DNA from 3 places in the Telluria sp. LT1R51-2 genome. Region 2 is predicted to be linked to each of the others. Evidence: predicted binding sites of a transcription regulator. Region 2 holds the regulator's gene; each other region holds the start of a gene.
The links. Region 2 encodes LexA, which represses DNA repair genes until DNA is damaged. Its sites were predicted from a motif close to ACTGTATNNNNATACAGT; they were not measured.

Region 1: a site for LexA is predicted at 1,657-1,674, ahead of AC56LH_RS16420 (DNA topoisomerase IV subunit B). Genes of this name have one in related genera too.
Region 3: a site for LexA is predicted at 2,138-2,155, ahead of recA (recombinase RecA). Genes of this name have one in related genera too.

What each region holds. Positions count from the first base shown of each region.
Region 1 covers NZ_JCASIM010000001.1:3,727,798-3,731,789, forward strand. Annotated here, with positions in the region: gene AC56LH_RS16410 (gamma-glutamyl-gamma-aminobutyrate hydrolase family protein) at 1-677, opposite strand, end outside; gene AC56LH_RS16415 (response regulator) at 743-1,567, opposite strand; gene AC56LH_RS16420 (DNA topoisomerase IV subunit B) at 1,741-3,735, shown strand; gene parC (DNA topoisomerase IV subunit A) at 3,781-3,992, shown strand, end outside.
Region 2 covers NZ_JCASIM010000001.1:2,975,140-2,979,131, forward strand. Annotated here, with positions in the region: gene rpsR (30S ribosomal protein S18) at 1-84, opposite strand, end outside; gene priB (primosomal replication protein N) at 113-412, opposite strand; gene rpsF (30S ribosomal protein S6) at 450-857, opposite strand; gene AC56LH_RS13205 (DUF6289 family protein) at 1,080-1,307, shown strand; gene lexA (transcriptional repressor LexA) at 1,497-2,126, shown strand; gene AC56LH_RS13215 (tetratricopeptide repeat protein) at 2,175-2,879, opposite strand; gene AC56LH_RS13220 (cystathionine gamma-synthase family protein) at 3,030-3,992, opposite strand, start outside.
Region 3 covers NZ_JCASIM010000001.1:3,924,694-3,928,685, forward strand. Annotated here, with positions in the region: gene recX (recombination regulator RecX) at 462-926, opposite strand; gene recA (recombinase RecA) at 1,002-2,075, opposite strand; gene AC56LH_RS17335 (response regulator) at 2,297-3,037, shown strand; gene AC56LH_RS17340 (sensor histidine kinase) at 3,091-3,992, shown strand, end outside.

The sequences.
Region 1 (3,992 bases), 750 kb from region 2:
TCGGGGCGGTCGGTGGCGACGTCCTGGTGCAGCGTGCCGCCAAAGGCCACGTTGATCAGCTGGCAGCCACGGCACACGCCCAGTACCGGTTTGCCAGCGTCGACGAATTCGTGCAGCAGTTCGAGCTCGTACACGTCGCGTGCGCGGTCGCCGCTCCATTCGGGACGCGTGGGCGTTTCGGAATAGGTTTGCGGGGCGACGTCCGCCCCGCCCTGCAGCACCAGGCCATCCAGATGACGCGCGTAGTGGCGCAGCGTGATGTTGCTGGGGTGGAGCAAACCGTTGGTATTGACCGTCGGAATCATGAACACCAGCACGTCGCGCGACATCACCCACTGGGCAATGGATTCCTCGAGATACTGCAGGTTCTTGCTCAGCAGCCCCTTGGCGCCCGCTTCGGGATGGAAGATGCGGGCCGAGACGCCGATGTGCAGCGTGCGCTGCATGATGTCGCGACTGAAGCGTTCACGCAGCGAGCGAAAGCGCGACGTGATGACCCGGCCGGCCAGGGCCACCGGGTTGTCGCCATCGCGCAGATAGCGGGCCGGCCCGCGTGCGTGCTGGCCGCCGCTGGCGCGCCGGTCGGGCACGCGCACGCGCGTCTCGCGACGTTCATCGATATCCGCCTCTGGGGAGGGGTCGTCTGGCTTGCGCTTGATGGGATCGTCTTCGGTCATGTCAATAATATAACTTCGGCAATGCTGCGCACGATTCAAAGTTGTTACAAAAGGTCGCCACCCGCTCAGACCGGCACATCAAGCAGCTTCTGGAAGGTCAGCATCAGGTGGCGCCCGGCTACCGGCGTCTCGAGCAGGCCGCGGGCGCCCGCGAGCCGGGCGCGGGCGCTGTCGTACTGAAACGATGACGCGACCATGAACACCACGGGCGTGCGCCCGGCGCCGGCCTGCGCCTTGATCGACGAACACAACGCATACGGTTCGATATCCGGGGCCGCTGTATTGATCATGACCAGCGCAATCGGCGTCTCGTCGCACAGGCGCACGGCGGCGGCCCGGCTGTCGGTCCACTCGACGCCGATCCGGCGCGGCCCGAGCACGTGCGCCACCCGGTTGCGCAGTGCGCACGCCTGATCGACGATCAACACGGTGCCTTCCACAGGACCACGGCGCAGTCGCGTGTAGAATGCGGGCGTTTCGCGATCCGGCGCCAGGCGCGGATGGCGGCGCCGCTCGGCCAGCACGCGGCGGGTTCGGACGCCCTGCTGGACCAGCGCATGCACGCGCGTGTCGAGCAGTTCGGCCAGCCGCGCATGCAGCGCCTGTTGTTCGAGCGGACGGGTGACGGTCGGCCAAACGGTGGTGTCCCTGCCGCCAACGACGAGCGCCGGCTGCAGCGCATCGGGTGGCCGGCACGCCAGTTGCGCCAGCGCAAGCGGGTTGTCGCCGTTGGCAACCAGCAGATCCGGCTCTTGCAAACTATCGGCATGCAGGCAAGAATACAACGGCCCTGCGTCCGGCGCGCATTCGAGCAGCGCCGCCAGCCGGACGGTTTCAACCGGATCGAAGCCGACCGGGCGCACGGTGAACAGACAATGAGATCGCTGCATGGAGGCCCATCCTTCTTGCATCGATGATGTATTTACAGCTCAATCTAGCACAATGGTGCAAAGCGAAAAGCACGACATAAGCGCAAAATACTGTATATTTATACAGTTAAAAAGCATTTCCTTTTCCGCTCGACAAGATAGAATGCCAACGCATTCTACAAATACTCTTCAAGATGGCCTCCAAGAAACCCGCTCCAGACTACAGCGAATCATCCATCCGTGTCCTCAAGGGACTCGAACCTGTGAAACAGCGTCCGGGCATGTACACCCGCACGGAAAATCCGCTCCACATCATCCAGGAAGTGATCGACAACGCCTCCGATGAGGCGCTGGGTGGCTATTGCAAGAACATCAGCGTCACGATGAACCCGGACGGCTCGATCACGGTCGAAGATGACGGCCGCGGCATCCCGGTCGGCATCCACCCCGAAGAAGGCGTGTCCACGGTCGAGATCGTGTTCACGCGCCTGCACGCCGGCGGCAAGTTCGACAAGGGCTCGGGCGGCGCGTATGCGTTCTCGGGCGGCCTGCACGGCGTTGGCGTGTCGGTTACCAATGCGCTGTCCAAGCGCCTCGAGATCGAAGTCTGGCGCAAGGACGATCAAGGCAACGGCCAGCACAAGCTGGTGTTTGCCGCGGGCGACGTGATCGAACCCCTCACCTCCGCGCCATTCGAGCGCGGCGGCAAGAAGAACGGCACGCGCGTCACGGCCTGGCCGGATGGCAAGTACTTCGATTCGCCGACCATCCCGATGAACGACCTGCAACGCCTGCTGCGCTCGAAAGCCGTGCTGCTGCCGGGCGTGACGGTCACGCTCACGAACGCCAAGGGCGAAGTGCAGACCTGGCGCTACGACGAGGGCCTGCGCGGCTACCTGACCGAAGCGCTGGCACAAAGCTCCAGCGGCGAAACCCTGATCCCACTGTTCGAAGGCGCGCAGTACGCGGCCGCCGGCGACGACAGTTTCGCTGAAGGCGAAGGCGCGGCCTGGGTCGTGGCCTGGACCGAAGAAGGCGGCGTGGTGCGCGAATCCTACGTCAACCTGATCCCCACCGTCAGCGGCGGCACGCACGAAGCGGGCCTGCGCGACGGCCTGTATGGGGCGGTGAAGAACTTCGTCGAGCTGCATGGCCTGCTGCCCAAAGGCGTCAAGCTGCTGCCCGAAGACGTGTTCGCGCGCGTCTCATTCGTGCTGTCGGCCAAGGTGCTGGACCCGCAGTTCCAGGGCCAGACCAAGGAGCGCCTGAATTCACGCGATGCGCTCAAGCTGGTCTCGACCTTCACCAAGCCGCCGCTCGAACTGTGGCTGAACCAGCACGTCGACTACGGCAAGAAGCTGGCCGAACTCGTGATCCGCCAGGCGCAATCGCGCCTGCGCTCGCTGCAGAAAGTCGAAAAGAAAAAATCGTCGGGCGTGGCCGTGTTGCCGGGCAAACTGACCGATTGCGAATCGAACGACATCACGCGCAACGAGCTGTTCCTGGTCGAGGGCGACTCGGCCGGCGGCTCGGCCAAGATGGGTCGCGACAAGGAATTCCAGGCCATCCTGCCGCTGCGCGGCAAGGTGCTCAACTCGTGGGAAACCGACCGCGACCGGCTGTTTGCGAACAATGAAATCCACGACATTTCGGTGGCGATCGGCGTCGATCCGCACAGCGTGGGCGACTCGCCCGACCTGACCGGTCTGCGCTACGGCAAGATCTGCATCCTGTCCGATGCCGACGTCGACGGCTCGCACATCCAGGTGCTGCTGCTCACTTTGTTCTTCAAACATTTTCCGGCGCTGTTCGCAAACGGGAACATCTGCATCGCGCGCCCGCCACTGTTCCGCGTGGACGTGCCGGCACGCGGCAAGAAGCCGATCCAGAAGCTGTATGCGCTGGATTCCGGCGAGCTGCTGGCGATCGAGGACAAGCTGAAAAAAGAAGGCCTGAAAGAAGGCGTGTGGAGCATCTCGCGCTTCAAGGGCCTGGGCGAGATGAACGCCGAGCAGCTGTGGGAAACGACGATGAACCCGGACACGCGCCGCCTGCTGCCCGTATTCCTGGGCGAATACGACCACGCAGAATCGTCGGCACGTTTCAATATGCTGATGGGCAAAGGCGAAGCCGCCGCGCGCCGCGCCTGGATCGAAGAACACGGAAACGAGACCGAGGCCGATATCTAATATGCCGCACCGGCCATCCGCCCCGCGCGCAACAGAACAGACACCATGACGAACCAACCAAGTCTCTTTGAACAGCAACACGAGCCGACCGATGTCGAGACGCTCACCCTCTCCACCTTCGCCGAGCGCGCCTACCTGGACTACGCCGTGTCGGTGGTCAAGGGCCGTGCGCTGCCGGACGTGTCGGACGGCCAGAAGCCGGTCCAGCGCCGCATCCTGTACGCGATGAATGAACTGGGCCTGGGCCCGACCGCCAA
Region 2 (3,992 bases):
CTTGCGCTTGAACAGCGGGTTTTGCTGTTTGCGCTTCTCTTTGAGTTTCGCTTTGTTTTTGTCGAACTTTTTACCGAATGCCATTTGAGGCTCCTGTATCTAAATTGCCGGGTTAAGCGGCACTGAAATCAATGATGTGAAACACCAGGGCTTTGCTGTTGCGATTTTTCCGTGCAAGAAATCCGTTGAACCTGTAGCTGGCGCCCAATTCGGCGCTGGCAAACCTGCCCGAAATCTCGCCCGCGGCGAACGCGGGGACTTCGAACGCGACCGACCTGTCGACTCCGGCCTCTTCCTGCTGCGATTCATGCATCAGGACGGCTGAAACGATTGGCACACCGGCCGGGGTGTAACGCAGTACGTCGCGCTCGGCGATGGTCGCCATGAGCTGGAGGTGGTTTGCGCTATGCACCCGGTATTACTGGTTACTACGAATGACTGGGGAAAACTTAAGCAGCAGCAGGCGCTGGCGCAGCGGCTGGAGCGGCTGCTGGCGCAGCGGCTTCGGCACGGTGGCTCTTGGCTGCGTCTTCGCGCTGTACCGATTTCATCATCGGCGACGGTGCGGTTTCAGCTTTTTTCAGCTTGACGGTCAGGTGACGCAGAACCGCATCATTGAACTTGAATGCAGTTTCCAGCTCGACCAGGGTCTCGTTGTCGCATTCGATGTTCAGGCAGATGTAGTGTGCTTTTGGCAGCTTCTGGATCTGGTATGCCATCTGGCGGCGGCCCCAGTCTTCAACGCGATGGATGTTACCGCCGCGGCTGGTCACCGTGGTCTTGTAACGCTCGATCATCGCCGGGACTTGTTCGCTCTGGTCCGGATGGACGATAAACACGATTTCATAATGACGCATGCATTACTCCTTGAGGACGTTTAACAAATGCCCACCTCGGCGTCAAGACGAGTGTGGGAAGGGAAAGCCGGCAATTATAACCCGTCCAGGCGTTGATCGCAACTATCAGGACAGGTCTTCAGGGCCGTCGCCTGTCACCCTATGATGGTCCATGCAGCGACCTTCGCCGTCAGTGTCCGCCGCACCAGAGCGTTGTTCAATCCAAATTTATTGAGGAGTTCCATGAAACGTCATCTCGCCTCTCTCGCCGTCGTTGCCGCACTGGCCATGTCGAGCGCAATTACCACGCCGGTGATCGCTGGTCCTGGAGTCACCACGACCTGGACGTATTATTCCGACGACACATACACTCAAGAAGTTGGCTGGAGGCAGTTTACCTGCCAGGGTCGAACGATCAAATCCGGTATCCAGACGCAGTATGTCGTGACCACCGCAGAAGACTACTGCTAATCACCCGATGTTGAGCAGCACGTAATTCACGCCAATACACGCAGCCGCGACACCGATTTGCGCCTTTTTCAGGTGCTTGCCGTGATGTCGCGGCTTTTTTTGCGATTTTTTTTGGAATACACCTTGCGCGCAGCAGAATACTGTACAAAAATACAGGTTACTTACATAACCGGTTGCTGTAACACATTTATGCTAAAGCTCACTGCACGGCAAGAACAGATCCTGAACCTGATCAAGGAAGCGATCGAGAACACCGGTTTTCCCCCAACCCGGGCTGAAATCGCGTCCGAACTGGGCTTCCGCTCGGCCAATGCGGCTGAAGAACATCTGCAAGCACTGGCGCGCAAGGGCGCCATCGAAATTTCGCCGGGCACGTCGCGCGGCATCCGCCTGATCGGCGCGAGCGTCGAGGCGATCCCGATGCCACCGCCGTCGTTCATGTCACTGCCGCTGGTCGGGCGCGTCGCTGCGGGCAATCCGATCCTCGCGCAAGAGCACGTCGAAGCAACTTATAACGTCGATGCGGCCATGTTCGCGGCGCGCCCGGATTTTCTGCTGAAGGTCAAGGGCTGGTCGATGCGCGACGCCGGCATCATGGATGGCGACTTTTTGGCGGTCAAGAAAATCGACAGCGCCAAGAACGGGCAGATCGTCGTTGCCCGCCTGGGTGATGAAGTCACGGTCAAGCGCTATCGCAAGACGGGCGATTTGGTGGAGCTGCTGCCAGAAAACCCTGACTTCAATATCATTGCCGTCTCGCCGGACGAAGAGTTCGCGCTCGAAGGCCTGGCTGTCGGCTTGATGCGTAGCTGGAACTGATGTCATGGCGCCGGCCTACCCGGCCGGCGCTTTCCCTACCCTCTTCGCTTATTTCGACGCCTTCTTCACCACCGCATTGTGCTGGTTGATGAACGCCTCGGTCGCACTGCGCCATGCCGCAAAATCCGCCAGGATCATCTTTGAACTAACCTTCGCGCCTTCCGCGATGTTCTGCCGCACCTGCTCCAGGTAGGCTGCTGACGCGTCCGCTTCCTGCTTGTTCATCAGCTTGGCGATATCGGCCGGAATCTTCTTCGTCAGCGGCGATTGCGCATTCAAATTGGTCACCATCTTGTTGTAACAATCCTGCCAGCCCGTCACCAGCTTGTTAACGCGGTCGATTTCGTCGTTTACTTTCGACACCGCCGGAATGCGCGGCGACGGGCAGCGGTATTCGCCCGACTGCAGCTCGGCGCCATCATAACCCTTGATCCAGTAGTCGATCTCGGCGCGCCTGGTGACGCGCTGCTCCATGACGACCAGCGATTGGGCTGCGACCTTGTTGCCCTTGGCCGCCGACTTTTCGAACAACGCCTTGGCCGCCGCCTCATCGACCGCGCCCGCCTCGCCATACCAGTACATCTGGCCCAGTTGCTGCTGCGCTTGCGGATTACCGGCATTGGCCAGCTTGGTATACAGCTTGAGCGCGCCCGCGTAATCCTTCTTTTCGAACAGCGCGTTGGCGTCTTCCAGCTCGCCCGCATAGACGGTGCTGGCAATAGTCAGAGAAAGGCAGAGCAGGAAACGTTTCATGGGCATCCGAGGAAAATGACAGGGTGACGATGGCGCATCATAGCCCCCTTTTACAGCGAGACTCAACCGTAAAAATGACAAGGCCGGCATCGCGCCGGCCTTCTTTGCATGGCTTTACGCCACGCGGTAACGCCACGCGGTACACCGTGCTTACGCGTCCAGCGCCTGACGGAAGTCCCCGACCAGGTCGTCGGTGTCCTCGATACCCACCGACACGCGGATCAGCGACTCGGCAATGCCCATGCTGGCGCGGCGCTCGGCGCCCATCTCGAAGAAAATCGTGTGGGCCACCGGGATGACCAGCGTGCGGTTGTCGCCCAGGTTCGAGGCAGGAATCGCCAGTTGCAGGCGGTTGAGGTAATCGAACGGATCGATGGCCTCGTGCAGCTCGAAACTGAGCAGCGAACCACCGGCGCGAAACAGCGACGTGACGATGTCATGCTGCGGGTGCGACGCCAGGCCCGGATAGTGGACCTTCGCGACGCGCTCGTCAGCCTCGAGCATCGTGGCCAGCGCCAGTGCATTGGCGCAGGTACGGGTCATGCGCAGCGCCAGTGTTTCAGCGCCGACGGCGATGTGATGCGCCGCTTCCGGTCCGAGCGACGCGCCGAAGTCGCGCAGCGCTTTCGCCCGCAACTGCGCCATGCCCTGGGCCTGCGCCGGCTGCTTGCGAAAATTCGGTGCGATGTTCGGATACGCGCTCCAGTCGAACAGGCCGGTATCGGTCAGCGCGCCGCCCAGCGCAATGCCGTGACCGCCAATCGACTTGGTCAGCGAATTGACGACCAGCCCGGCGCCCACGCTTTTCGGGCGGAACAGCCATGGCGACGTCATCGTGTTGTCGACCACGTACAGGATGCCCCGCTCACGGCACAGCGCGCCGATGCGGGCCAGGTCCGCCACTTGCGTGCGCGGATTGGCGATCGTCTCGACGAATACGATGCGCGTGTTCGGCGTCAACGCTGCTTCGACCTGTGCCACATCGGTCGCATCGACAAAGGCGACATCGACGCCCTGCCCCGCCACCGTCTGCCACAGGCTGTTGGTATTGCCAAACAAGAAGCTCGACGAGACGATGGCGTCGCCTGCCTTGAGCAGCGCCTGGAACAGCGC
Region 3 (3,992 bases), 950 kb from region 2:
CACGTCACCGCAGCTTCTGCGGCAACAACCGCTCATGCGGCGCTGCTTAAACCCGTAAAGTTTATCACAGCGTCCCGCCCGGCGCATCGCTAAAAGGGCACATCACTGCCTGCGTCGCAGGAGATGCCCGGACTTGGCAGGCGCTTGACAGCGTGTTTGACGCATATGGTATGCGCATGAAGGCCAGCTAACCATTGCTGCCATTCATGAAGTGAATAAGAGATATGGCGTTTGTTTGTCGAGCATCGCCGACGTATGAAGGCGCCAGCGTGCAGCGCCATCGCCCGTTGAGGAATATGCGTTCGCATATCGGGGATGACGCTCCACGCTGGCGCCTGGGCGCAGCATGAACTTGTTGCATGCGCGATCACTGTCGGAAGTGAAGGCAAGCGGTGACGATCAGCAATAACGACACGGGATCACTACAACCGATGACTGCAGCCGCTGATTGCCAGCGCTAACTAGTCGGGAAACTCGTCGTCGTCAGGCGTGCCCTGCATCGCCGCCCGTGCGGCGCGCTGCGAAAAACCACGCTGCAGCAAGAACCGCATCTGCTTGGCGCGCGCTGCGGCATCCTCGGCAACCGTGCCGAACTTGCGCTGCCAGATTTCGACCGCACGCGCGGTCTCGCTGTCGGACAGCCCGGCCTCGATATCGACCAGGGCCTCGCTCGTTAATCCATGACTTTTCAATTCGGCCATCACGCGACTGTCGCCATAACGGCTCGCTTTACGGTTGACCAGGGATTCGGCAAAGCGCTCCTGCGACAACCAGTTATTTTTTTCAAGAAAATCGAGCAGCGCATCGACGTCATCGCCCTCTTCCGCATACTTGGACAGCTTGCGGCGCAATTCAAAGCGGCTGTGCTCGCGCTGCGACAGATAACGCAGCGCGCGGCCCTTGAGACTGAGTACGGGTGCTCGCATGGGTAACGTCAGCCCATCAGCATGGCGCCAGGCGCCGGTGGCAAGCTGCTGCCACTGCGCCCGGCGCCAGACTGATTATTCACCAACCGCCTGCAGCTTCGGCTTGTCGTCACCACCGAGCGTTGGTGGCAGTTCGCGCACACCCAAGGCGGTACGGACCTTGTTTTCGATCTCGCGCGCCAGGGCTGGACGGTCGCGCAGGAACTGACGCGCGTTGTCTTTACCCTGACCGATACGCTCGCCGTTATAGCTGTACCACGAGCCCGACTTCTCGACGATTTTGTTATCTGCGCCGAGATCCAGAATTTCGCCTTCACGTGACGTGCCTTCTCCATAAAGAATGTCGAAGTGCGCTTCTTTGAATGGCGGGGCGATCTTGTTCTTGACGACCTTGACCTTGGTTTCGTTACCGATCACCTCATCACCCGACTTGATCGAGCCGGTACGACGGATGTCCAGGCGCACCGACGCGTAGAACTTCAGCGCGTTACCACCGGTGGTGGTCTCAGGGCTGCCGAACATGACGCCGATCTTCATGCGGATCTGGTTAATGAAAATGACCAGCGTGTTGGTGCGATTGATCGAGCCGGTGAGCTTGCGCAGCGCTTGCGACATCAGACGTGCCTGCAGGCCTGGCAACGAGTCGCCCATGTCGCCTTCGATTTCGGCGCGTGGCGTCAGGGCCGCGACCGAGTCGATGACGACCAGGTCGACACTGCCCGAGCGCACCAGCGCGTCGGTGATTTCAAGCGCCTGCTCGCCGGTATCCGGCTGCGAAATCAACAGTTCGCTCAGGTTGATGCCCAGCTTTTGCGCATAGGTGACGTCGAGTGCGTGCTCGGCATCGATGAACGCGCAAGTGCCACCCAGCTTTTGCATCTGGGCGATGGTTTGCAGCGTCAGGGTGGTTTTACCCGACGATTCAGGACCGTAGATCTCGACGATACGGCCGCGCGGCAGGCCACCGACGCCCAGCGCGATGTCCAGGCCCAGCGAGCCGGTGGAGACCGTTTGTACTTCTTCGACCGGTGTGTTCGCATCCATGCGCATCACCGAGCCCTTGCCGAACTGCTTTTCAATCTGCGCCAGGGCGGCAGCCAGCGCCTTGCCCTTATCAGCGGCGTTCAATGCGGTTTTTTTGTCGTCCATGGTGTACTTTCTGTCGTGGAGTAGGCAAGGTGTGGGCGGTCACGCGCACTTCAAGAGCCAGTACTGTATAAAAATCCAGTGGTTTTTGCAAGCAAAAAGACGTGGTTATCTTACCAACAATCGCTCGGGACTCGCATTGTGGCGGTAAATCCAACACAATGAGAGCCGGTTCGATCACGCGTGTTCGATGAACAAGCGACAACGTCAATAAGAGGTGCCCCATGCGAATTCTGCTCGCCGAAGATGATAGCGTACTTGCCGATGGCCTGACGCGCTCCCTGCGCCAGTCCGGCTACGCCATCGATTGTGTCAAGAACGGCCAGGACGCCGATACCGCCCTGTCCACGCAGGAATTCGATCTGCTCATTCTCGATCTGGGCCTGCCGAAAATGTCCGGGCTGGAAGTGCTGCGCCGCCTGCGCGCGCGCGCCTCGCTGCTGCCGGTCCTGATCCTCACTGCGGCCGACTCGGTCGAACAGCGCGTCGAGGGCCTCGATCTGGGCGCCGACGACTACATGGCCAAGCCGTTCGCGCTGGTCGAACTCGAAGCACGGGTGCGCGCGCTGACCCGGCGCGGCGCCGGCGGCGGCGCGGCCGTCGTACGCCATGGCCCGCTGGTATATGACCAGGTGGGCCGAAGCGCCTACATCAACGACCAGATGCTCGACCTGTCGGCGCGCGAGCTGGGCCTGCTCGAAGTGCTGCTGGCGCGCACCGGGCGCCTCGTCTCCAAGGAACAACTGGTCGACCACCTGTGCGAATGGGGCGAAGAAGTCTCCAACAATGCCATCGAGGTCTACGTGCACCGCCTGCGCAAGAAGATCGAGGTCGGTGGCGTGCGCATCGCCACCGTGCGCGGCCTGGGCTATTGCCTCGAGAAGTTTTCCGAGGCCAGCGCCGCCGCTGCCGCCGCGGCCGCAGCGAACGATGCCCGCATCGCCACCACTGCCACCGACAAGTGAACGCCGGCTTCACGCCAGAACCCGGGCCCGCGCAGCCACAGCCGGGCCCACACATGCCGGCGTCGTTCGAGCCGCTTTACGTTCCACCCAATCCCGAGCCGGACGAAAACATCCGTCACTCGCTGTTCGGCGAAATCCTCGACTGGATGCTCGCGCCGTTGCTGCTGCTGTGGCCGATGAGCATCGCGATCACCTATCTGGTCGCAAAGTCGATCGCCAACCAACCGTTCGACGACGCGCTTGAAGACCGGGTCACGGTGCTCGGCCAGCAGATCCGCACCGTGGACGGCAAGACGGTCGGCCAGCTGCGCACGGCCGGGCGCGACATCCTGCGCGCCGACGACGTCGACAGCGTGTATTACCTGCTGGCCGGTCCGGACGGCGAACACCTTGATGGCGACCGCGACCTGCCGCGCCCGCGCGCCAACCGCGCCGGCGAACCGGCCCGCAGCGGCACGGTCGAATTTCGCAATGACACCATCCACGGCACGCCGATCCGCGTGGCCTACGCGTATGTGAATCTCGATCCACTGCATGAGCGCACCGCCTCGCCGGCGCCGACGCCGCCGCTGGCACTGGTGCAGGTGGCCGAGACGCTCGACAAGCGCGCGCACCTGGCCAATGAAATCATCAAGGGCGTGATCCTGCCCCAGTTCATCATCCTGCCGGTGATCCTGGCGCTGGTCTGGTTCGCACTCTCGCGCGGCCTGAGTCCGCTGGCCGAGCTGCAGCAGCGCATCCGCGCGCGGCCGCAGGACGATCTGTCGCCGATCGATCCGCGCCAGGTGCCTGAAGAAATCTCGCCGCTGGTCGGCTCGTTCAACGACATGCTCGAGCGCCTGGGCAAGACAGTGGAAATGCAGAAACGCTTCATTGCCGACGCCGCGCACCAGATGAAAACGCCGCTGGCCGGCATGCGCATGCAGTCAGAGCTGGCCCTGCGCGAAGTCGACCC